One region of the Pseudoalteromonas sp. SG41-2 genome, then DNA from elsewhere that is predicted to be linked to it. Evidence: predicted binding sites of a transcription regulator. Region 1 holds the regulator's gene; each other region holds the start of a gene.

Region 1 (7,675 bases):
CTGAGAGTTCTTCGAGTACGTCACCTTGTACATCTGGATCAACCAGTTGCCATAGCAAGGTACGAATTTTATGTGGGGATGACTCGAGTAATAATGCGGTGTCACACGGAGCTGTTTTTGCCAACATACGCCTTACTTGAACAAATTGACCACTGTTAAGTGACTTGGTCACTTGTTTTAGTTGTTGTAGTGGGTAATCTTGTTCAAAAGCTTCTGGCATTGGCGTCCTTAAAAATTAATACGCTTGATAGGTAGGGTAACAGTTGTCGGTAATTAACGCGCTTGGTCTGTTTAATTAACGACTTTATTTAGTTTAACGCAATTTAGTGGTACTGACTACGAGCTATTCTTGTTCGTTAAAGCGTTGTGCGATCAACTCGCCAATTGCTGCAAGAGCAGGTTCAGCGTCCGGGCCTTCACATACAACTTTAACTTCTTTGCCTTGGCTACTTTCTAATAGCATTAAGCCGAGTACGCTATCGCCTGCGGCTTGTTTGTCATCTTGATGAAGTGTGATGCTGGCATCAAACTGCACAGCTAATTGCGCTAATACGCTGGCTGCGCGAGCATGTAAACCGAGTTTGTTTTTTATTAAAAATGTATCTTCTAAACGCATCAACATTCCTTACTGTAAACGTGAGTTGTTATTCTTGTTCACGATGGCGAATTTTCACATTGCTGTGGCTCATCGAGAAGCTTTCACCTATAGTTTGCGCTAGATAAACTGAGCGATGTTGACCACCGGTGCAACCAATAGCAATTGTTAAGTAACTGCGGTTATTACGCTCCAAATGCGGTAACCAAGTTTGTACAAAGGTTTGGATCTGCCAAGTGAATTTTTGTACGATACTATGGCTGGCTAAATAATCTTTTACTGGCTGATCAAGGCCTGTAAGTGGCTTAAGCTCAGGCTCCCAATGTGGGTTTGGTAAAAAGCGTGCATCAAAAACATAATCAGCTTCTTTTGGGATACCATATTTAAAACCAAATGATTCAAAGGTAATGATTAGTTTTTTATCTTTTTTCCCTAAAATCTTTTCACGGATTGACTCTGCAAGCTGGTGGACACTCAGATCAGTGGTATCAAGTATAAAGTCAGCGCGAGTAGTTAATACATCAAGTAATACTTTTTCTTGCTTGATAGCTAAATCCAGTGGCAAAGAGTCCAAAGATAATGGGTGTAAGCGGCGAGTTTCAGAAAAACGTTTGATCAGGGTTTGATCATCACTGTCTAAATAAAATAGCGTCGGATTTGCAAAACCAGGCAAGTATTCAAGAATATCGTTAAATTCTTCCTGCTCTTTCGGTAAATTACGGACATCAATACTGACGGCAATTTTGTCATAATTATCAGAGACACTGCGCACTAATGAAGGTAATAAGTTTACCGGAATATTATCTACACAATAATAGCCAAGATCTTCTACTACACGCAGAGCAACAGATTTACCTGAGCCAGAACGCCCACTGATGATGATTAACTCCATGTAAATTCTCCTTCATTTGGCTACGATTGCGCAGCAATTACGTGATACAAATCTTGGTCTGTTTTTGCGCTACGTAGTTGTTTACAAAAATCTTTGTCGTTGAGTTTATCAGCAATTGTGGCTAACGTCTTCAAATGAAGTTGGCTATCACCATCTGGCACGATGAGAGCTACAAATATATCAACTGGGCGATTATCTATCGCATCAAAATCAATCGGTGATTCACTCACTATAATTATTGCTAGCGGGTTTTCAACACCACTCATACGGCCATGAGGAATAGCAATACCACGACCAATACCCGTACTACCTAGTTTTTCTCTCGACAGTAGTGCGTTGAGGATTTCTTGTTGTGATAGCTGAGGAAGTTGTTCATGAGCCAATTGGCTGATAAATTCAATGATCCGTTTTTTGCTATTAAAAAGGACCGCAGCTTTACTGCAGTCCTGGCAAATAAGTGAGCTTAATTTCATAGTGTTAGTGTCGAGCGTGCTTCTCTTTGTGTTTAATTACCTGACGGTCAAGTTTGTCGATTAGTCCGTCAATGGCTGCATACATGTCTTGGTGCTCAGTTGAGGCAAATAATTCAGCGCCACTGACATGTAATGTGGCTTCTGCTTTTTGGCTTAGCTTTTCTACATCAAGAATGACATGGACATTATTGATATGATCAAAATGCCTTTCAAGCTTGGCAAACTTATTGTTTACATAGTCTCTTAATGAATCAGTAATTTCTACATGACGACCAGTTAAATTTAGTTGCATAAGCATTTTCCTCTTGTGATTTTACGCCTTAAATCAAACTTTTACGTTGATTTGACGGTGGAATAGCCAGTGACTCGCGGTATTTTGCAATAGTCCGTCTAGCTACTTTGATACCTTGCTCTGCCAATATATCTGCAATTTTACTATCACTCAATGGTTTCGCTGAGTTTTCTGCACTGATCAATTTTCTGATCAATGCTCGAATGGCTGTCGATGAGCATTCGCCGCCGTTCTCAGTACTTACATGGCTCGAGAAAAAATATTTTAACTCAAATATACCACGAGGGGTATGCATGTATTTTTGGGTGGTTACACGAGAAATTGTTGATTCGTGCATCTCAACCATTTCGGCAACGTCGTTTAGTACCATAGGGCGCATGGCCTCAGGGCCATGCTCAAAGAATCCTTGCTGCTGTTTAACAATGCAGTTGGTTACTTTGAGTAACGTCTCGTTACGACTTTCTAGGCTTTTAATAAACCATTTAGCTTCTTGCAAATGCGAGCGTATAAATTGGCTGTCAGTGCTTGATTTTACAGAGCGTGACATCGCCGCATATTGGCTGTTCACTCTAATTTTTGGCATGCTGTCTGGATTGAGTTCAACCACCCAGCGACCTTTAATTTTTTTCACCGAAACGTCAGGAATAACATACTCTGATTCTTCGCGTACTATGGTATCCGCAGGCTTTGGGTTAAGGCTGTGGATCAGTGTCATTACTTCTTTTAGTTCATCTTCTTTAAGCTTAGTCTTTTTCATCAAAGTGCGATAGTCACGACTAGCTAATAAATCGATATGATCAGTTAAAATCATTTTTGTCTCGCTAATCCAAGGAGTTGCAGGATCAAATTGATTTAATTGAATACATAAACATTCTTGTAGGCTGCGCGCAGCAATACCAACAGGGTCAAACAACTGAATGCGTTTTAACACTGCTTGCACTTCGTCGAGTTCGATTTCTTCTTCGTTATTACCTTGATTTAAGCTTTCTGCGATGTCTTCGCAGCTCAAGGTTAAAATACCTGAATCGTCAACGGCTTCAACAATCGCAATGGCAATGGCTTCATCGGTTGGACTAAAAGGTGTGAGTTGTAATTGCCACATTAGATATTCGTGCAAGGTTTCAGTTGAGGCACCTTGATAAATTGACTCATCTTCAGGCATTGGCCCAGATGACGTATTTGGCGCAGCACTCATGTATTCGTCCCAGGTGACGTCCATAGCCATTTCGTCACTTAAGGTCTCTTTACTTAATGCTTCGCTACTTTCTTGTTCATATTCGCTTGGCTTGTCGTCTGCTGATGCGCTAACGGTTAAGTCATCGTTATCTTGTTTTTGTTCGTTTTTACCAGCCGTGTCGTCTGAATATTCATGTTCTTCTAGCTCTAACAATGGATTGCTGTCGAGCGCTTCTTGAATTTCTTGCTGGAGATCCAATGTACTGAGTTGCAATAAGCGAATTGCTTGTTGCAGCTGTGGTGTCATTGTAAGTTGCTGGCCCATGCGCAGCTGGAGTGATTGCCTCATGTATCTCTAACAATCCTTTTATTGTTATCATCGTTAAGTCTAGCAGATACTTAGCCGAGCGTGGCTTTATAGCCTAAATTGCTCGCCCAGGTAAACATCGCGGACTGTTTGGTCGGCGAGTACATGCTCAGGGGTACCTGATGCAATTAACTCCCCATGAGAAACTATGTAGGCTTTTTCACAAACATCAAGGGTTTCTCGTACATTGTGGTCGGTAATAAGCACGCCAATACCACGGTTTTTAAGGTGTTCAATAATCTTCTTTATATCTAACACTGAAATAGGATCAACGCCAGCAAAAGGCTCATCAAGTAAGATAAATTTTGGGTTTGCGGCTAAAGCGCGTGCAATTTCAACTCGACGACGTTCACCGCCAGATAATGCCATACCTTGGCTGTCGCGGATATGTTGAATGCTAAACTCATCAAGTAAGCTGTCGAGCGCTTCTTCTCTGGCTTGTTTATTCAGCTCTTTACGAGTTTCTAAAATAGCCATCAGGTTTTGATAAACAGTTAATTTACGGAAGATGGATGATTCTTGTGGCAGGTAGCCAATCCCTAACCGTGCGCGACTGTGCATTGGCAGTAAGGTGATGTCATTATCATCAATACTGATTTTACCTTTGTCGCTTGGAACTAAACCCACAATCATATAAAAGGTGGTGGTTTTACCAGCGCCATTAGGACCCAATAAGCCAACAATGCTGCCTGCGCTAACTTCTAAACCCACGCTTTTTACAACTTGGCGACCTTTATAGCTTTTTGCTAGAAATTCAGCTTTTAATGTACTCATGGCTGCCCTTTAGATTTGTCTTTTTTACTGTCTACTGGTACCAAAATGGTGTGCACACGATCGCTTGAGCTTGCGCCTTTTTCAGCACTGATCAGTTGCTGGTCCATATCATAGGTAATGCTTTTGGCATTGATTTTTTGACCTGCCTGAGTGACTTGTGCATTGCCAACCAAGGTTAAATAGCGCTTAGCGACATCGTAACGGACTTCATCAGCACTGGCACTCATTACTGTGCCATCAGTTTGTTTTTCTTCAAAGTAAGCCGGACTGCCAGTTGCGACAAGTAGTTGTTTGTTATCGCCTAAATCTTCGCGCTTATGGACTTCAAGTCGATCCGCTTTGATACGGCGGTTACCATGAATGATTTCAACATTTTTTTCAAAAATACCGATATTGTCTTTCAGTTGGGCAAGCTGCGTGTCAGCACTGATAGAGACTTGATCTGCAGGTGGTGTCGTATTTTCAGCAAAGCTTGCAAAAGCAATGAATAAGCTTGGTATAACAAGCAAGTGAGCAAATTTATTGGTCATAATATATGGTTCGCGTATGGTTAATTAGTTCTACCACTTCGGCTTTTAAGTCGGCATGGAGACCGCGCCCAGTGATTTTTAAATTTGGTCCGATTAATTCAACTGGTTGTTCTGAACTCATGGTTTGTAGTTCAATATCAACCTGAATATTATCTGCGTTTATATGTTCAATCATGGCATTATTGGTCAGGTTTTTAGCAACCACATTACCTTCTAAAATTAATTGATGATTTTCATATAAGGTGGCTTCATCGGCATTAATTTGCCACGTCTGCTGTTGATTATAGAGTGTAAAAATAGGTTGTTCAAAGTAAGTGAACCCTAACTGTTGGTAGAGTTCCATTTTTGCAGCTGTTACTTTGTGGCTAATTTTACCTTGTTCATCAAATGCGGTTTGTTTTAATGCCACCGCAGTATAATCAGGTTTTGCTATTATATCTTCTTGGTGTTGTTTTATGGCGGTACTTTGATAAAAATACGGATACCACAGCCATACCATGCAGCCGACAAATAATACGCATAATATTAAACGCGCACTATTCATGAGCTCGTGCCTTCGCTGGTTAATGATTTACCATTTTCGAGCATTAATAAATCAGTGAGTTCACGCACCGCCCCAAAGCCACCAGGTAGCATGGTTGTATAATGTGAAATGCGTTTGATTAGTGGATGCGCATCATTTACTGCCACCGCAAAACCAACCAATTCCATTACCGGCAAGTCAGGTCCGTCATCGCCTATGTAAGCGATTTGTTCATCGCTTAACTGCAATTTATCCTTGAGCTGTTGATAAGCTTGCAACTTGTTTTCTTGGCCTTGGTAAATATGCGGTACTGTCAGGCTAGTCATCCGTTGCTGAACTATCTGTGAATGACGACCGGTGATCACGGCAACTTCAAAACCGCTATTGATCAGTGCTTTGATACCAAAGCCATCTTTAGTATTAAACGCTTTGAGTTCTTCACCTTGGTTACCAAGATAAATACGACCATCTGAAAACACCCCATCGATATCACAGATCAGGAGTTTGATTTTTTGTGCTCGCTCGCGAGCATCATCTGAAAGTGGCTGATATAAGTCAGCAAACTGCATTATAAAACTCCTGCTTTGAGCAAATCTTGCATATTAAGAGCACCAATAGGGTGGTGTTTATCATCAACTACAATTAAGCCATTGATACGCTTATTCTCCATGATATTGAGTGCCTCGGCGGCAAGCATATCAGCAGTTGCAGTAGTGCAAGAGCGGGTCATGACAGTGCTTATCAAAGTACTGTGAATATCTATTCGTTGCTCTAAAATTCGCCGTAAATCACCATCAGTAAAAAGCCCTGCAAGTTGCCCTGTGTCATCAACAATAGCTGTCATACCTAAGCCTTTTGCCGACATTTCGATTAATGCATCTTTGATACATTGCTTATCATTGATCATAGGCGTTGCTGGGCCACTGTGCATAATATCTTTTAAACACAATAGTAAACGTTTACCTAAGCTACCACCAGGATGCGATAGCGCAAAGTCATCGGCGGTAAAGCCACGGGTTTCTAGCAGAGCAACGGCTATTGCATCACCCATCGCAAGTGTTGCAGTCGTGCTTGCAGTCGGAGCGAGTCCTAATGGGCAGGCCTCTTGACTTACTTTGATGCATACATGAGCATCAGCCCAATTTGCCATTGATGATTCAGGGTTACCTGTCATGGCGATCATTTTTGCGCCAATACGTTTAATAACCGGAATAATATTCAGTACTTCGCTGGTTTCGCCTGAGTTTGAAATAAGCATAACCACGTCATCACGAGTGATCATCCCTAAATCACCATGACTTGCTTCACCCGGATGGACAAAAAACGCAGGCGTGCCAGTGCTTGCCAGTGTTGCAGCAATTTTATTACCAATATGCCCTGATTTCCCCATACCGACTACTATGATCCTACCGTGACATTGATACATCAATTGGCAAGCTTGATTAAAGTTTTCGTCTAGATATTGGGTTATATCAAGCAGTGCTTGGCGCTCTATTTCTAGCACCCGCTTACCTTGTTCAATAAAATTTAACTGCGTCATTGTGTTATCCATTTTGTGGCTAGCATTAAGCAACTTGGCTGAAAATATAACCTTGATAGATTAAAAACGCGACCAATAACAGGCCACCTTCAACTCTATTAATGCGTCTTGTGCCCCTAAAACTCAAGGACATAGCAATAAGGGCTATGGTGGCACCAATCATTATTAAGGCATCACGGTTTGCAGCTGAAGGATCAATAATTGAAGGGTTGATAATCCCAGCCAGTGGCAACACAGCTAAAATGTTAAATATATTTGAGCCAACAATATTACCCAGTGCTAAATCATCTTCGTTTTTTAATACCCCAGCAATACAGGCTGCCAGCTCAGGCAAACTGGTGCCAATAGCAATAATGGTTAACCCTATTACTAAATCACTTAGGCCAAAGTATTTGGCTATATCAACTGCTGAGCCAACTAAAAAATGTGAGCTGACAGGCAGTAATATCATACCAATAATTAACCAAAATAAAGCCGATTTGGTGGGCACGTTATCTGGTACGTCTTCACAGG
Region 2 (7,675 bases), on a different contig from region 1:
TGTGACTTCTATGTGGCTACAAGTTTATCAAAAACTTACCTTAATATGTCCTAATGTTAAATCGAAGCAACATAAATAACGCCAGCATACTTATTAAAATGAAAATCCCTTTATGTGCAAATTCCCTACACCTAAATTTTTTCATAACACATGCTTTTAAAGAACCCTTTACGCAAACAATACACAGTGCTAATATCGGTACACTATTGATTTTAAATTTAATACTCATTTAAAATCAATATATTAAATTATAAATAAGGATGATGATATGAAATTAATTAACACCACTTTGTTGCTTGCAACTTTTATATTTACAGCAATAGCATCTAATGCATCTGCCGCTACTGATCCATGGTATGTATATGCAAGTAAAGTAAATGGTTATAGGATGTGTGCTCAAGCCAGCCCTGGATCTGGATGGTATAAAGCAAGCCCAAATGGTTATTCAACTAAAGGCGCATGTAACTACTATGAAAGATAATATTTAATTAATTCGCCTTAATTTTGAGCTTTGCGAGCAAGGCTCTATTAACCTCAACTATTAATAAGATAGATTATCCAACTACTTTACGCCCGCTCATCTTTTGGTGAGTCCATCACTACATGCGAAGTGATCGTTCGTACCTGTGGGATTGATCCTAAAACATCAGCATGGAATGCTTTATAAGACTTAATATCAGCGGTTTCTACTCTAAGTAAATATTCAAATGCTCCTGTGACATTATGGCACTCTTTAACTTCATCAATAAACTCAAGTGCTTGTTCAAAAGCTCGTTGTGATTTCGTAGAGTGCTCATTTAAACCCACCCCCACATACGCGACAAAACCAAGTCCAAACGCTTGATTATTAATAACTGCTCGGTAGCCTTTGATCACACCTGCTTTTTCTAACTCTTGTACACGGCGCAAGCATGCTGATGGGGATAAACCAACCAAATCAGCAAGTTCAGCGTTGGCAATTCGACCACTGCGCTTTAATTCTTGCAATATCCTGTCGTTAATTCGATCTTTTTTCATATTAAGTTGCTAAAGTAAATTTTTAATAGATTAATAAGCGCAAAAATTGCGAGCCATACAAAATATAATTGCACAATCATTATCAACTGAGCAACTATAAATGAATATTGAATTGGTATCAGCATTAGCATTATTTGCACTTGTATCTTCCATCACCCCAGGTCCTAACAACCTGATGTTAATGAACTCAGGCGCTAACTTTGGTTTTAAACGTTCATTGCCACATTTACTCGGCGTAACAATTGGCTTTGTGATCATGCTCGTATTGGTTGGTTTAGGTGTCATGCAATTATTTGACTTTGTGCCATGGAGTTACCAGCTATTAAAAGTGCTTTGCATTGCTTATTTGCTTTATCTTGCTTATAAAATTGCCAGTAATAAAACTCCTATCGGTGCTAAAAATAGCGATACTAGACCTTTTTCTTTTGTACAAGCATCTTTATTTCAATGGGTTAACCCGAAAGCCTGGACTATGGCATTAAGTGCAGTGAGTGTTTATGCCCCATCCAAAGGAATTGGTGCAGTGGTACTTGTAGGTCTTATTTTCGGTATAGTTAATTTACCCTGTGTCTGCTCATGGACGTTAGTCGGACAAAAGCTACAAGTATGGCTAAAAGATCGCAAGCGCCTACGAGCATTCAATATTTTTATGGCTGTATTGTTAGTCGCCTCGGTACTTTTTAGTATGCTGTGAGTAATAAAACAAATAAACGCCTTAACAATGGCAACTTGGTTAAGTTGCCATTGTTAACCTCAATTTCGGATAACAAATCAATTTCCAGCAGCTAACTTATAAACCCCCTCGCGAACTAAAACTTTGATCTACTGCAACATGACTATGCTTGCCTCGTGCAATTATGGAGAGACTTGCAAACAGTACTGACACTTATCTATATTCATGAAGAGGGATGGCTAATGACGAATAAAGCAATAGCGAAGTTTAATATTTCTGCAACCGCAGCAAGTAATTTCCAACATGAAGCTGACGCAACGGCTGATTTTTGGGGCAATAAACCACTTAATACCTTGCCCCCTCATGATTTTATTGCTCCTTATGCACGTCATAAAACGCTGCCTACACCCGGTATAGAAAAACGTAATGCTTGGATCATTGGTGGAGGTATTGGTGGCCTAGCAGCGGCATTTTATCTTATCCGTGATGGCCATATGAGCGCTGAAAATATTACCATTTTGGAAGAAATGGATATTGAAGGCGGTTCAATGGATGGCGCGGGTAACCCTGATGACGGCTATATTATTCGTGGTGGCCGTGAAATGAACTGGAATTACGACACCTTGTGGGATCTGTTTCAAGACGTTCCCGCTGTTGAACTGCCCGAAGGCTATTCTGTGCTTGATGAGTACCGTTTAATTAATGATAACGACGCTAATTACTCACAAGCCCGTTTAATAAATAAATGCGGTGAGATACTCGATGCAAGTGACTTTGGCCTGAATAAAGCCCAGCAATGGGAGCTGATCCGTTTAATGCTCAAGCGCAAAGAAGAGCTTGACGATCTCAGCATTGAAGACTATTTCAGCAAAGGTTTTTTACAAAGCAATTTTTGGTTTTTATTTCGTACTATGTTTGCCTTTAAAAATTGTCATAGCTTGTTAGAAACTAAACTGTATTTGCATCGCTTTCTTGATTCTATTGATGGCTTTGCCGACATGTCTGTTTTACTTTTTCCGAAATATAATCAATACGATACCTTTATTAAACCGCTTGCTAATTTATTACGAGACAAAGGCGTGAATTTTCAATTTGCAAGCCGTGTAAACGATCTGGATATAACATTTACCGGTAATAAAAAAACCGTAACGGGGATCCATGCCACTATAAAAGGTCAAGCACAGCATATTAACGTTGCTCCAGACGATTTAGTTTATGCACTAACGGGTTCAATGACAGAGCATACCGCTTATGGTGACATGCAAAATGTGCCCGAGCTGAACTGTGAAAAACACGATCCCGGCGAAAATAGCGGGTGGAATTTATGGAAAAACCTCGCGAAGAAATCAGCTGTTTTTGGTAAACCCGAAAAATTTTATGGCGATATTGATAAGTCTATGTGGGAGTCAGCCACACTGACTTGCAAGCCATCCCCACTTATAGATAAGCTAAAGACATTATCAGTAAACGATCCTTACTCTGGTCGCACGGTAACTGGCGGCATTATTACTTTTACAGACTCTAACTGGCTATTGAGTGTAACATGTAACCGCCAACCTCATTTTCCAGATCAACCCGATGATACGTTAGTACTTTGGGTCTATGGTTTATTAATGGACAAACAAGGTAATCGTATCGTTAAAACAATGCCACAATGTAGCGGTGAAGAAATAATTACGGAGCTTTGCTACCATTTGGGCATTGAACAGCAGCTTGATGAAATCATTGCCAATACCAAGATACGTACAGCGCTAATGCCTTATATCACAGCTCAATTTATGACTCGTGCAGCTGGTGACAGACCCACCTCAGTTCCTGAAGGTTGTACAAACTTAGGTTTGATTGGTCAATTTGTTGAAACCCACAACGATATTATATTCACGATGGAAGCCTCTATTCGTACAGCACGTATTGGGGTATATAAGTTACTTAATATCCCTAAACAAGTGCCCGACATTAGCCCAACCCAATATGATATTCGTAACCTAATTAAAGGAGCTAGAGCGCTCAACAGCGGCAAGCCCTTTATTGGCGAGCGGTTATTACACCGCCTGCTTGATAAAACCTACTTTGCTCATATTTTACCGCCATTACCAGAGCCAAGTAGTAAAGAACAAATCCATTTTGAAGCAGAAATGCATGAGCTACTGGGCAAAGGCAGCTCGGCGATGCATAAATTTTCAAGCTGGGTTGGTACACTCAGGGATAATTTTTCGCATAAAGATAAATAATCTGAGCTTCGGATAATAAATCTATCCTCAATGGCTATGGATGGCCAAGCTAAAAACTATTTCTATACAAAATACAAAGCCTTGATCTTGATAAAGTGCAATAAGAAAAAACCAGGCTAGAATAAATAATAATATGAGCTCTGGATAATAAATCTGTCTCCAGTAGCTATTTTAGTAAACCTTTTTAACCAAAGTTCTGGTTAGTAATTTAACAGGAGCCAAAATGAGCCAAACAGTTGCAGATTTAATGACATCAGATCCATATGCCGTAAGTGCAGAAAACACCCTACACGACGCACATAATCTAATGAAGGAAAAAAATATCCGCCATATTCCGGTAATTGATCACAATGGCGAACTAGTGGGTATGTTGACACAAAAAATCATGATTGCCCAAGTGATGAATATTATGGCTAATTACAGCCCTAGCGCACTTGAACGAAAGGAGAAACAAACGAAAATACACACTATTATGGCAACCGATTTTGCCACTGTACTAGCAACCCAACCACTGCAAGATGTTGCTCGGTTTTTTGTTGATAACCGCCATGGTTGCATGCCTGTGATCACTGAAAAAAATAAACTCGTGGGTATACTTACCTCGTCAGACTTTGTACGCCTAGCGGCCGCTTTATTATCTTAATGCAAGGTGATAATAAGACCGCTATCCGTATAAAATGAATATAAACTCGTGTAATCGTGTATGCCAAGTAGTCCTTGGCACACACTACAGCCAGCCTTTGTGTTTAAAAAATAAATAAGGGGCAAAGCCCGATAGCAACATAATGCCAATTGCAAATGGGTAACCCCATTCCCATTGCAGCTCAGGCATTATATTAAAGTTCATCCCATATACACTGGCGACTACGGTAGGTGGTAAAAAAACCACCGAAGCAATAGAGAAGGTTTTGATAATTTGATTTTGTTCAATGTTAATAAAACCTTGTGTTGAATCCATCAAAAAGTTCACCTTATCAAACAAAAAGGTACAGTGAGACATTAGCGTATCTATATCAAGTACAATTTCTCGTAGTGATTCGCGATCCTCATTTTGTACACCTAAACGACGTATTAAAAACGAAATATTGCGCCGCGTATCCATTAAACACAAACGCACTTTCCCATTCGCATCCTCTAAACGCGCGATACGACTGACCGCTTCTTCTAGATCAGAGTCATCTTCTTCTAGTACATATGCACTGAGCTTCTCTAACTGATGATGCATATCCTCGAGCATATCAGCATGGTTTTCGACTTTTTGATCGAATAATGTAACCAATAACTGTTTTGGCGTATCACACATTACTTGACCTTTACGTGCTCTTAAGCGTAACAATCGAAAGTCAGCCAGCTCGTCATCGCGAATGGTCAGCAAACAGTTATCCTGAAGTAAACAGGCCACTGTTACCGTATTAAAACGTCCTTCATTGGGCGACATAAACAATGCGTGCACATGCAAGCCTTCATTGTCGATAAAACATCGCGATGAAGCTTCAATCTCTTGCACATCCCCTGACTCAGGAAAAGTTATATTGAGCGTTTTTGCGAGCGTATTTCGCTCATCTTCCGTTGGGTTGATTGTGTCAATCCAGTGTGCATTTCTGATTGATGCTTCAAGAGAGGTATCGGATGAAGGCTCTAACTCTCTGATCACCCCCTGCTCGATAGAAAAAAATCTCAACATGCACTTCTCCTTTAATAACAAGATGGGTTGAGTATATGTAAGTGATGATTAATCAACAATGATAATACACTTCTGTATCACAGTTATTATTGAGAGTAAGTAATTCGCTAACACGTAACAGCATCTTTTATTTTGCAGATTTTACAAAAAAGTGCATATTTTTCATGGCATTTCAAAGAAATGCTTTCATCACCCAACTTCAAAAAACATATAAATTATTAAATATCAGAAACTTAAAAAATAATTTTTATCGGCACAGCCATTGCTTTATATAAACTAACGCATGTTCATAGACTTTATTAGACGCTGTGAACATTCCTTATAAATCAGGAGGAATAATGAGTAACAATAACGAAACAAACAAAATCGCTGAATTTACTGCCCCAGGTATGAATGAAGAATCTGCAAAAAATACCATTGCTACACTTGATAACCGCATGGTCGCACTGATCGATTTACAATTGACTCTAAAACATATTCATTGGAATGTAGTTGGCCCAAATTTTATTGGCGTGCATGAAATGCTCGACCCTCAGGTTGAAGTGATCAGAGCAATGACCGACACCATCGCCGAGCGAATCGCTACGCTGGGCGGAGTTCCGGTTGGTACTCCAAAATCGATAGTTGATCGTCGTTCATGGCAAGATTACGCAATTGGTAAGGGCTTGGTAAAAGATCATTTAGTTGCGCTTGATAAAGTATACAATGGGATTAATGGCGATCACCGAAGTGCGATTGGCAAGCTATCAGAGCTCGATCCTGTATCTGAGGATATGCTAATTAGCCAACTTGCCGATTTAGAACAGTTTCAATGGTTTGTGCGTGCACACTTAGAATCGTCAACGGGCAAACTCAATAGCTAATCTAGCGGTTTTGTGTTCAGTTTAAACTGATTCATTTATATTTAAAGTCAAAGATCAGGCTATTTAAAGCCTGATCTTTATTTATTACTGCTCAACAATAATACCGCTATTTTTTGTTTATATTAGATCTTAAACTGACCTACCAAATCGCCTAAACTCTCCCCTCGACCAGCTAAGTGATGACTGACTGATGAGGTTGTTTTAATTGAACGAGTAAGCTCATTAACGATTTCTTGAATCGCAAAAACGTTACGGTTAATTTCCTCAGTTACACTACTTTGCTCTGTGGCAGCGGTAGCTATTTGTGTGCTCATATCGTTAATTGTAGTAACCGAGCTGGTTACCGCTCCTAAACTTTCAGAAATTGCGCGAGATGACTCAACTGAGCGATTACAGCTTTGCTGACTTGCCAACATTGCCTTTACCGCAGCCGTGACTAGCGTATGTAACTCATTAAGCATTTCATTAATCTCTAACGTACTCTCTTGTGTACGACTGGCTAAACTTCTCACTTCATCAGCTACAACCGCAAAACCACGGCCTTGCTCGCCAGCCCTTGCAGCTTCAATAGCCGCATTAAGGGCCAGTAAGTTAGTTTGCTCAGCAATGCCACCGATAACACTTAATACACTGTTAATTTTTTTAGATTGTTCACTTAATGAATTAACCTGTTCAGCAGCTTGATTAATCTCACTCATTAAATTTGAAACTTCTTCTAAAGAAACATCTACACATTTTTGAGCATTGGCAACATCTTGCGTGGCTGACTGGGTTGATACCGCCACTTGTGTGGTATTTTGCGCGACTTCCTGAGATGTTGCTGACATTTCGGTGATCGCCGTTGCTACCAGCTCAGTTTCATGATTATGGTTTACTAACTGATTTTCAATTAACTGTGTTTGTGTATTGATATCATTTGATGAATCTTTTACATCACGGGTTACATCTGCCACATTGGTGATAATGCTATGTAGTTTACTAACAAACACATTAAATGAATTACCCAATTGACCAATTTCATCGTTACTATGCACTTCTAAGCGCTTAGTCAGATCACCTTCGCCTTTTGCAATATCATCTAAGTTTTGCACCATATTGTGAATTGGTTTTACCATATTGTTTGCCGCAATTAAGGCAAAAAACACCGTCAACACCACCCAAAATAATGCAATTAATAACAGGGTCGTTACTTTTTCATTCATATGAG
Region 3 (7,675 bases), on a different contig from region 1:
ATTAACTCACTAAAACTTAAGCTATCTGTATGACGTGCGGTATTACGGGCTAAGTCCTGCCCTTTTAAACTGGCATTAAAATACGGAGGGTTACTGATCACAACATCAAACTCAGTTGTGGTGGTTACTTGCTGAATAGCTTTTTGCATCAATTTAATATCGGACCATGGGCTATTTGTAAAATTTTGCTGCGCATCAGCACATGCATTGGCATCAATTTCAACAGCATTAACCTGCATAGTTGGTTTGCGTTGCTTGCACATTAATGCCAACAACCCAGTACCTGTGCCAATATCAAGTAACCGCTGTGAAGTAGTTAAGTCAGCCCATGCACCGAGTAAAATTCCATCCGTCGAGACCTTCATCGCACTGCGCGTTTGCGCTACTTTAAATTGTTTAAACACAAAGCCTGACATTTTTTCACCTTTTCATTCACCAACTGGCGGATAGCGCGTATAATTACCAGCAATTGTCCTCTATTTTTGACACTCTATGCAATTTTCTGATTTTGATATTGATAACAAGATACTACAAGCCGTTGCTAAAATGGGTTACGAAACCCCAACTAGCATTCAACAACAAGCGATCCCTGAAGCGCTGCAAGGCCGTGATATTTTAGCCTCTGCACCAACCGGTACTGGTAAAACAGCGGCATTTTTGATCCCGGCGATTCAATACTTACTTGATTTCCCGCGTCGCGAGCCTGGTTTTGCCCGTGTTTTGATCATGACTCCAACGCGCGAGTTAGCTTATCAAATTCATGAACAGTGTGAACTACTTGCTAAAGGCACTAACCTTAAAATTGGTGTTGTTACTGGCGGTATTAACTACGGTACGCATAAAGAAATTTTTGAAAAAAATAACGATATATTAATCGCCACACCAGGGCGATTAATGGAATATTTAGAAACCGAAAACTTTCATGCCGAAAACGTCGAGATGCTTATTTTAGACGAAGCAGACCGCATGTTAGACATGGGCTTTCGTAAAGAAATGATGCGTATTTGCGAAGAAGCAAAAAATCGTCGTCAGTGCTTTTTATTCTCAGCCACTCTTGAAGGCGATAGCGTTGAACGATTTGCAGAGCAAATTTTAAAAGATCCAGCCCTATTAGAAGCTGAATCTTCACGTAAAGAAAAAGCTAAAATCCACCAATGGGTACACATTGCTGATGATTACAACCATAAATTAGCAATGTTGGTTGAAATACTAAACAGTGAAGACTTAAGCAAAGCTATTGTGTTTGTTAAAACCCGTGATCGCCTAGAAACATTAGTCGGCGAGCTGACCAATGCTGGGGTTCGCGCAGCCTGGTTACGTGGCGAGATGCCACAAGACAAACGCATGAAGGCAATGGAAAATTTCCACAGTGGCCGTACAAGAATATTAGTTGCGACTGATGTTGCCGCCCGCGGTATTGATGTGGCTGATATTAGTCATGTGATCAACTTTGATATGCCACGCACAGCAGACGTGTATGTTCACCGTATTGGCCGCACTGCTCGCGCAGGTAAGAAAGGCATTGCAATTTCGTTAGTAGAAGCCCATGACATTGCAGTATTAGCCAAAATTGAACGCTACATTGAGCTGCGCCTTAAACGCCGTGTTGTTAAAGGATTTGAGCCGCGTCATAAAGAAGCTAAAGCGCCAATCAAAAAACATAAAGATCCGGTAAAAATCAAAGCCCGTAAAAAGGCCAAAGCAAAAGCCAAGAAAAAGAAATAATTCATCTGCTTTGACGCTACATAAAAAGCCGAGACTTATCATAGTCTCGGCTTTTTACATTCAGTTTTACCTACTCGCAGTAAATTATTAAACCCTCTCATAGCAGTCATGCAAATTAATTATCTTGTGCCCCCCATTTAGCTTGCTCATTACAATCTTGCAGCTACGATCATCACTTAGCAATAAAATATATTGCATCGCTCTAGCTGCACTAAACAACAACTACAAATCTAAATTAGTTAGCTAATCGCCGTACTTTTTACTCAGTTGAATGTAAAAAATTCCAAAAACATTACCCGAACTTAAAATACCCCTTCAATTTCAATGCGTTAAAGTTGGAATAAATATTGTAACAGTAGGCTTACTATTCACTAAACACATACAATAGATGTTATGAGGGAAATCATGAGTCGCTTCAAATTAACTGTATCATTGGTATCACTATGCTGTGTATTTTTACTCGCCTGCGCAACGCAAGTCAGTGCAGCCACTAGTACAATTATGATCAGCAGCGTTTCTCCTCAACCAACACTACAGCAGACTATAATTGATAAACTGCGCAGCAATCCAAACCTAAACCTCTCGCAACTGCGAGTACACGTTGATGGCAACAAAGTAGCCATTTATGGTCTAACCGAAACCGGCTTTGAACGCGCACTGGCACAAAAGTTTTTAGAAAACACCCAAGGTGTAGCAATCATAGAAAATAAAATGCAGGTGAGAGATTGAAGAGTTTAAAGCTGCTAGGCTAAAGATTAAAGAGTTAAAGCAACTGATTTTCTGGTGATTCAACTTAGGTTTACTTAAAACACAGAAAACGCAAATCTCCAAAACATGACTTACAAAGTAAAATCCCAGCTAAACGCATACTTATGGTTTAGCTGGGATTTATCTGTAATAAAATTAGAAATTGCGTATTTCTACCGTTGAATTATTAAACTCAAATTTATTAATTTTGCCGCATTGAGCAACATGATTAGTACTAGCATAAGGGGTGTTTACTTGCGCGATATTACCCTCCCAGCCCTGACCATTTTTAATAAACGCTTTTACCTCAAACCATCCATTAACCGCTTTGCTGCAATCCATATCAACATCAAGCAGCCAGTAATGTTCCCCCCAAATATTCAGTGGTGTAACACCAAAGCCATCATTAGCAACGGTTTTTTCTGCTCCCCAAGTTGCTGGCCAAATATTAGTTGTCCAATCGGTTGCGGTCCCTTGCGCCTCACTACTTTGGCCCGTTTCAATACCATACCAATCTAGGTAATTATCGTTTGCTTTCCAAGGACTGGTAGTGGCACTTTGCAAATTATTATGGCGAATTGGCATAGCACATTCAAAGTTGCTTGTTTGGCAGTTACGCCCAAGATTTGTGTTCGCATAAACATGGTCAATCCCGCCGCGAATAAACATATCTTGGCCAGTTTGCGTTTGTGCGTTAATAAATATCACAGTTCGCTGCCAATCACTCTGAGGATCAGGGGTTGAATTAGTGGTTAGCTTGGCATTTTTATGAATAGCCATTGCATCCCACGCGGCTACATTTAAGTTTATAGTGCCATTTGCATTAACAGTAATAACTTCACCAGTACAACTTGTTGCATCATTAGTCAGCGCTCCTTTTAGCACGTTACAGTATTGCCCTGGAGCCATATCTGTTTGCACGGTAGTATTGAGTGTTGAGCCTTCTTTATTAATGGCAACATGACCTGAACTTCCTCTACCAAAGGCTATTTGATTGTTAGTATTATCCCACCAATTGGTTGTTGCCCAGTTATCAGCTGTATTATTTCTAAAATCTACGCCACCTGCAATGTATGCCCAACGATGCTCACATTGCCAATTACTCGCAAAGCATTCTAAATTACCGTTGTTATGCACAGGTACGCTTGGACCACCAGCATCTGTGTCACCATGATAGTCGTAACTAGACATTACTTTTGGATAACCATACGGGTAAGCCAACATAAATACGTTTGCTAAGTCGTACAAGCGGCCATCTTCAAAGGTAATTACATTACCGGCACCACCATGACCGCGTTGATTATCATGATTATCTACAAATACTACAGCTGATGCACTTGGCATAAACCCCCACCCTTCACCAAAATTACTTAACCATGCGAGCGAGCCATTTCTAAAGGTATTGCCAAGTTCAGTGCTGTATTTAAATTCCGTAACTAAACCTGACGCTAAATACTCAGAGGCACCAACAGCCTCGCCACCTTGATCAATTACTTCTTGAAAGACCACTGGCGAGCCATTCACTTTCGCCATTAAACTTTGAATATCACTGGCTGCAACATGTTTAGAGGCATCAAACCGAAACCCCTTAACACCAATGGCTTGTAATTCATTAATGTAAGCCGCTAATGTGTTTTGGACATACGTTGCAGCGGTATCTAAATCTGCGAGTCCAACTAACTCACAGTTTTGTACTCGGTAACGATCGTTGCCGTAGTCAGAGCCATTAATGGTGCAACTGGTGTGAAAGTCTTGTGGGCTATAAATTGGGTATTGTTTATTACCATAGGTATTACCAGCGGTACCTGTACCACTGCCTGCAGCCATATGATTGATTAAAGTATCTACATAAATATCAACGCCAGCGGCATTACAGCGATTAACCATATCAATAAACTGCTCGCGGTTACCGCCTCGGCTTTGCAATAGGTAACTGACAGGTTGATAACGCGTCCACCATTGGCTGCCTTGTATATGTTCATTAGGCGGCGATACCTGTACCGCAGCATAGCCTTTAGGTCCTAGGTATTGTTCACATTCGAGGGCTACATCTTGCCAGTTCCATTCAAATAGATGGACGAATGTTGTTGGTGTTGCATTTGCAATCGACGTAGCACTTAGGGCAACGCTTAGCCCAATAGTGGTTACTATTCTTTTAATTTTCATTGTGTGTTCCGTTGTGTTGTCAAGTAATAGGCATTCTTCATTTACAAAGAATTAACAGTAGAGGGATTCTCACAAAATGAAAATTGAATACGTATGCAATCAAAAATTCAAAAACACCATCGATTATGGATGCTTAGCACAAATGCAGTGGCACGAGTGTATCGCTAACTTATTCTTTGTGTGTGTTGGAGTGTTTATTAACGGGCAGTACAGAGCGGTAAAAACTAGTATACGGTTTTTATCTTTATTACGAATTAAATGGTACTAATCTTGAAGTTTGTGGTTAGCTTTTGCAGACTGCTCTACAAAGTGATTATTTATGTTGCGCGTTTTTGCGATTTTGGCATTCATTAAGAACTTGCAGCTTTTGCGCAGGGCTTGCACTGTGCCACGCGAGAATTTCATCAAGGGTTCTAAAGCAACCGATACAGGTATCGTTTTTATCTAAACAACAATGCCGAATACATGGGCTACTTGGTTCTTCATTGCTCACTTTAATGTTATTCATTAATTTTACCTTCGACTTTACTTATTAGACACTAGCCTTAGTTTTAGCTAGTGTCTAATAAGTAAAGTCGATAATCGGCTAGCGATAACTAAACTATGACCACTGCCTTTTACTTGTTTTGATGCTTCGCCATAAATGCTGTCTATCAGTAGAAAACTTAATACTGGTAAATATGCGCCAATCAACAACTGTATTACCAGCTGTAAATTTGTGTAAATTAGCACTATCAACAGGTAAATATTACCTGTTGATAGAACCATTTATTGTTCTGAGTGCTGGCGCTTTTCAGTGATCATCGCATCGAGTTTTTCACCGCCTTTAATACCAAAATCAAGGGTGCGAATTGGGAATGGAATACTAATATCAGCGTCACTTAGCGCTTGTTTGACTGCCACAATTGCTTTATGGCGTACGCTCATAAAGTCTGCCTCGCCGGGATATTTGATCCAAAACCACACCAGTAAGTTGACACTACTGTCGCCAAACCCTTCGGCATAAACAGCGGTTTCGTCTTGTTTAATTACAAAATCAAATTCATTGATTTTTTTAACTATCACCTCGGCTGCCAGCTCTGGGTCATCACCATATGAAATGCCCACCGGCACTTCAATGCGGCGTACACCTAAGGTACTGTAATTACGTAATACATTACGAAAAAGTATTTTGTTAGGCACTAAAATCAATTGCCCATAAAAGTTTTCGATAAGCGTGTTGCGCAAATTTATTGAGCGCACATTGCCAAACACATCATCGGTTTTTATAACATCGCCTGTTTTAAAGGGTTTGCGAATACCCATAGCAATACCAGCTATTAGGTTCTCGGTCATATCTTGAAAGGCAAAACCAATTGCTAGACCAACAATCCCAGCACCAGCCAGTAATGACGTTACAGTGCCTTTTAGCCCTATAAAATCGAGGGCAACAAATAACCCAACACACAGTACTATCATCTTGAATATCGATGCCATTAAGTCTGCAATTTGTTGGGAGTCTAACGAGCGGCGTAAAACATTGCGCATCATCGAACCTAAAAAACGCGCGAGAATTGAGAAAACAATGGCGATGATCACCGCCACTATAAAATTAGGTATATGACTTATTACGACATCAAACCAGCCACCGAGTTTTTCTTCAATAAGTTTTTCGGCATCGCTGATAGAAGGTATTTTTAGCATTGCTTAACCTTGATTATTTTATAAATAGTGTCAGGTTATTGCAAAATAAGCGCCAAAACTAAAAAGCCATGCATTGCAGGGCTTTTAAACAGATTAATAACTAGTTTTGTTCATCTCTTAGAAATACTGGCTCCAGCTCTTTTTGGGTCGCTTCGCTACTGTAGTAGTAACCATCAACAGTAAACTTTTTTAAATCACTTAACTGGGTAACTTTATTCTCAATAATGTAGCGAGCCATCAAGCCGCGCGCTTTTTTAGCATAAAAGCTGATAATTTTATATTGGCCGTTTTTACAGTCTTTAAAGTGTGGAGTAATGATTTGCGCGTTTAAGGCTTTTTTATCAACCGCTTTAAAATACTCGTTTGATGCTAAATTTACTAGATATTGGCTATCTTGCTCAGCGAGTACGCTATTTAGTTTATCAGCAATAATACTGCCCCAAAATTCATAGAGGTTTTTACCACGGCTGTTATCAAGCTTAGTGCCCATTTCTAAGCGATACGCTTGCATTAAATCAAGTGGTTTTAATAACCCGTAAAGGCCTGACAAAATACGTAGGTGACTTTGCGCGTAATCAAGTTGCCCGGCAGTTAAGCTGTTTGCATCTAAACCACCATATACATCGCCATTAAAAGCCATCACGGCTTGTTTAGCGTTGTCGGTAGTAAACGGTTGCGACCACTCACTAAAGCGCGCAGCATTAAGGCCTGCAAGCTTATCGCTAATTTTCATTAAACTGCCAATTTGTGCCGGCGTTAATTCGCGGCACACCGTCATCAACTCTTCGCTGTGCTCAAGTAACTCAGGTTGCGTGAATTTATCAGTGCTTGCTTGGCTCTCGAAATCTAAATTTTTTGCAGGTGAAATAACAGTGATCATAGTTAGCTATTGACTTGGAAATTATTTAATGTCAATTTCAACATTAAATGAAACGAAAAGCACGTTTTGTTTATATCAATTAGTTAGAATTGATTGGTATGATACCTACCTTATTCGCACAGCAAATTATGCTATGCACCTTCGTTCTTCACTGATACGGACATAAGACCTATTAAGCGCTGTCACAGTGCTGCAGTATAAGGTAGTTACAGTAGATTTTCTTTTAACTTGCTTGGAATGAGGAAAGCAAATGACTTCAGCTCTACAAAGGCTCAAACAACATTCATCTATCGTGGCCGACACTGGTGATATTGAAGCGATTAAAAAACACCAACCGGAAGATGCAACAACTAACCCTTCATTGCTATTAAAAGCCAGTGAAATTGAAGCCTATAAGCCGTATTTAGATAAAGCGTGGAGTTATGCTAAAGAAACCGAGCAAGACGCTGCTAAACAATTAGAACTAGCCTGTGA

What was found. Region 1 encodes sigma-54, which starts transcription at its own class of promoters, with help from an activator protein. Its sites were predicted from a motif close to GTTGGCACGNNNNTNGNNT; they were not measured.
Region 2: dps (DNA starvation/stationary phase protection protein Dps) is a predicted target of sigma-54. The motif match lies at 5,855-5,873, and genes of this name have one in related genera.
Region 3: H5186_RS01625 (BON domain-containing protein) is a predicted target of sigma-54. The motif match lies at 2,060-2,078, and genes of this name have one in related genera.

The regions. Positions count from the first base shown of each region.
Region 1 covers NZ_JACJFK010000037.1:8,206-15,880, forward strand. The annotation lists gene mgtE (magnesium transporter) at 1-220, opposite strand, end outside; gene H5186_RS20575 (HPr family phosphocarrier protein) at 344-616, opposite strand; gene rapZ (RNase adapter RapZ) at 645-1,487, opposite strand; gene ptsN (PTS IIA-like nitrogen regulatory protein PtsN) at 1,508-1,960, opposite strand; gene hpf (ribosome hibernation promoting factor) at 1,965-2,252, opposite strand; gene H5186_RS20595 (RNA polymerase factor sigma-54) at 2,281-3,777, opposite strand; gene lptB (LPS export ABC transporter ATP-binding protein) at 3,844-4,569, opposite strand; gene lptA (lipopolysaccharide transport periplasmic protein LptA) at 4,566-5,099, opposite strand; gene lptC (LPS export ABC transporter periplasmic protein LptC) at 5,089-5,643, opposite strand; gene kdsC (3-deoxy-manno-octulosonate-8-phosphatase KdsC) at 5,640-6,191, opposite strand; gene H5186_RS20620 (KpsF/GutQ family sugar-phosphate isomerase) at 6,191-7,162, opposite strand; gene H5186_RS20625 (calcium/sodium antiporter) at 7,188-7,675, opposite strand, start outside.
Region 2 covers NZ_JACJFK010000020.1:10,529-18,203, forward strand. The annotation lists gene H5186_RS15665 (hypothetical protein) at 269-481, shown strand; gene H5186_RS15670 (Lrp/AsnC family transcriptional regulator) at 568-1,017, opposite strand; gene H5186_RS15675 (LysE family translocator) at 1,118-1,711, shown strand; gene H5186_RS15680 (oleate hydratase) at 1,933-3,921, shown strand; gene H5186_RS15685 (HPP family protein) at 4,145-4,564, shown strand; gene corA (magnesium/cobalt transporter CorA) at 4,649-5,605, opposite strand; gene dps (DNA starvation/stationary phase protection protein Dps) at 5,944-6,468, shown strand; gene H5186_RS15700 (methyl-accepting chemotaxis protein) at 6,591-7,675, opposite strand, start outside.
Region 3 covers NZ_JACJFK010000002.1:10,820-18,494, reverse strand. The annotation lists gene H5186_RS01635 (tRNA1(Val) (adenine(37)-N6)-methyltransferase) at 1-416, opposite strand, end outside; gene srmB (ATP-dependent RNA helicase SrmB) at 493-1,725, shown strand; gene H5186_RS01625 (BON domain-containing protein) at 2,131-2,454, shown strand; gene H5186_RS01620 (alpha-amylase family protein) at 2,629-4,638, opposite strand; gene H5186_RS01615 (DUF1289 domain-containing protein) at 4,952-5,146, opposite strand; gene H5186_RS01610 (mechanosensitive ion channel family protein) at 5,407-6,321, opposite strand; gene yaaA (peroxide stress protein YaaA) at 6,422-7,201, opposite strand; gene tal (transaldolase) at 7,452-7,675, shown strand, end outside.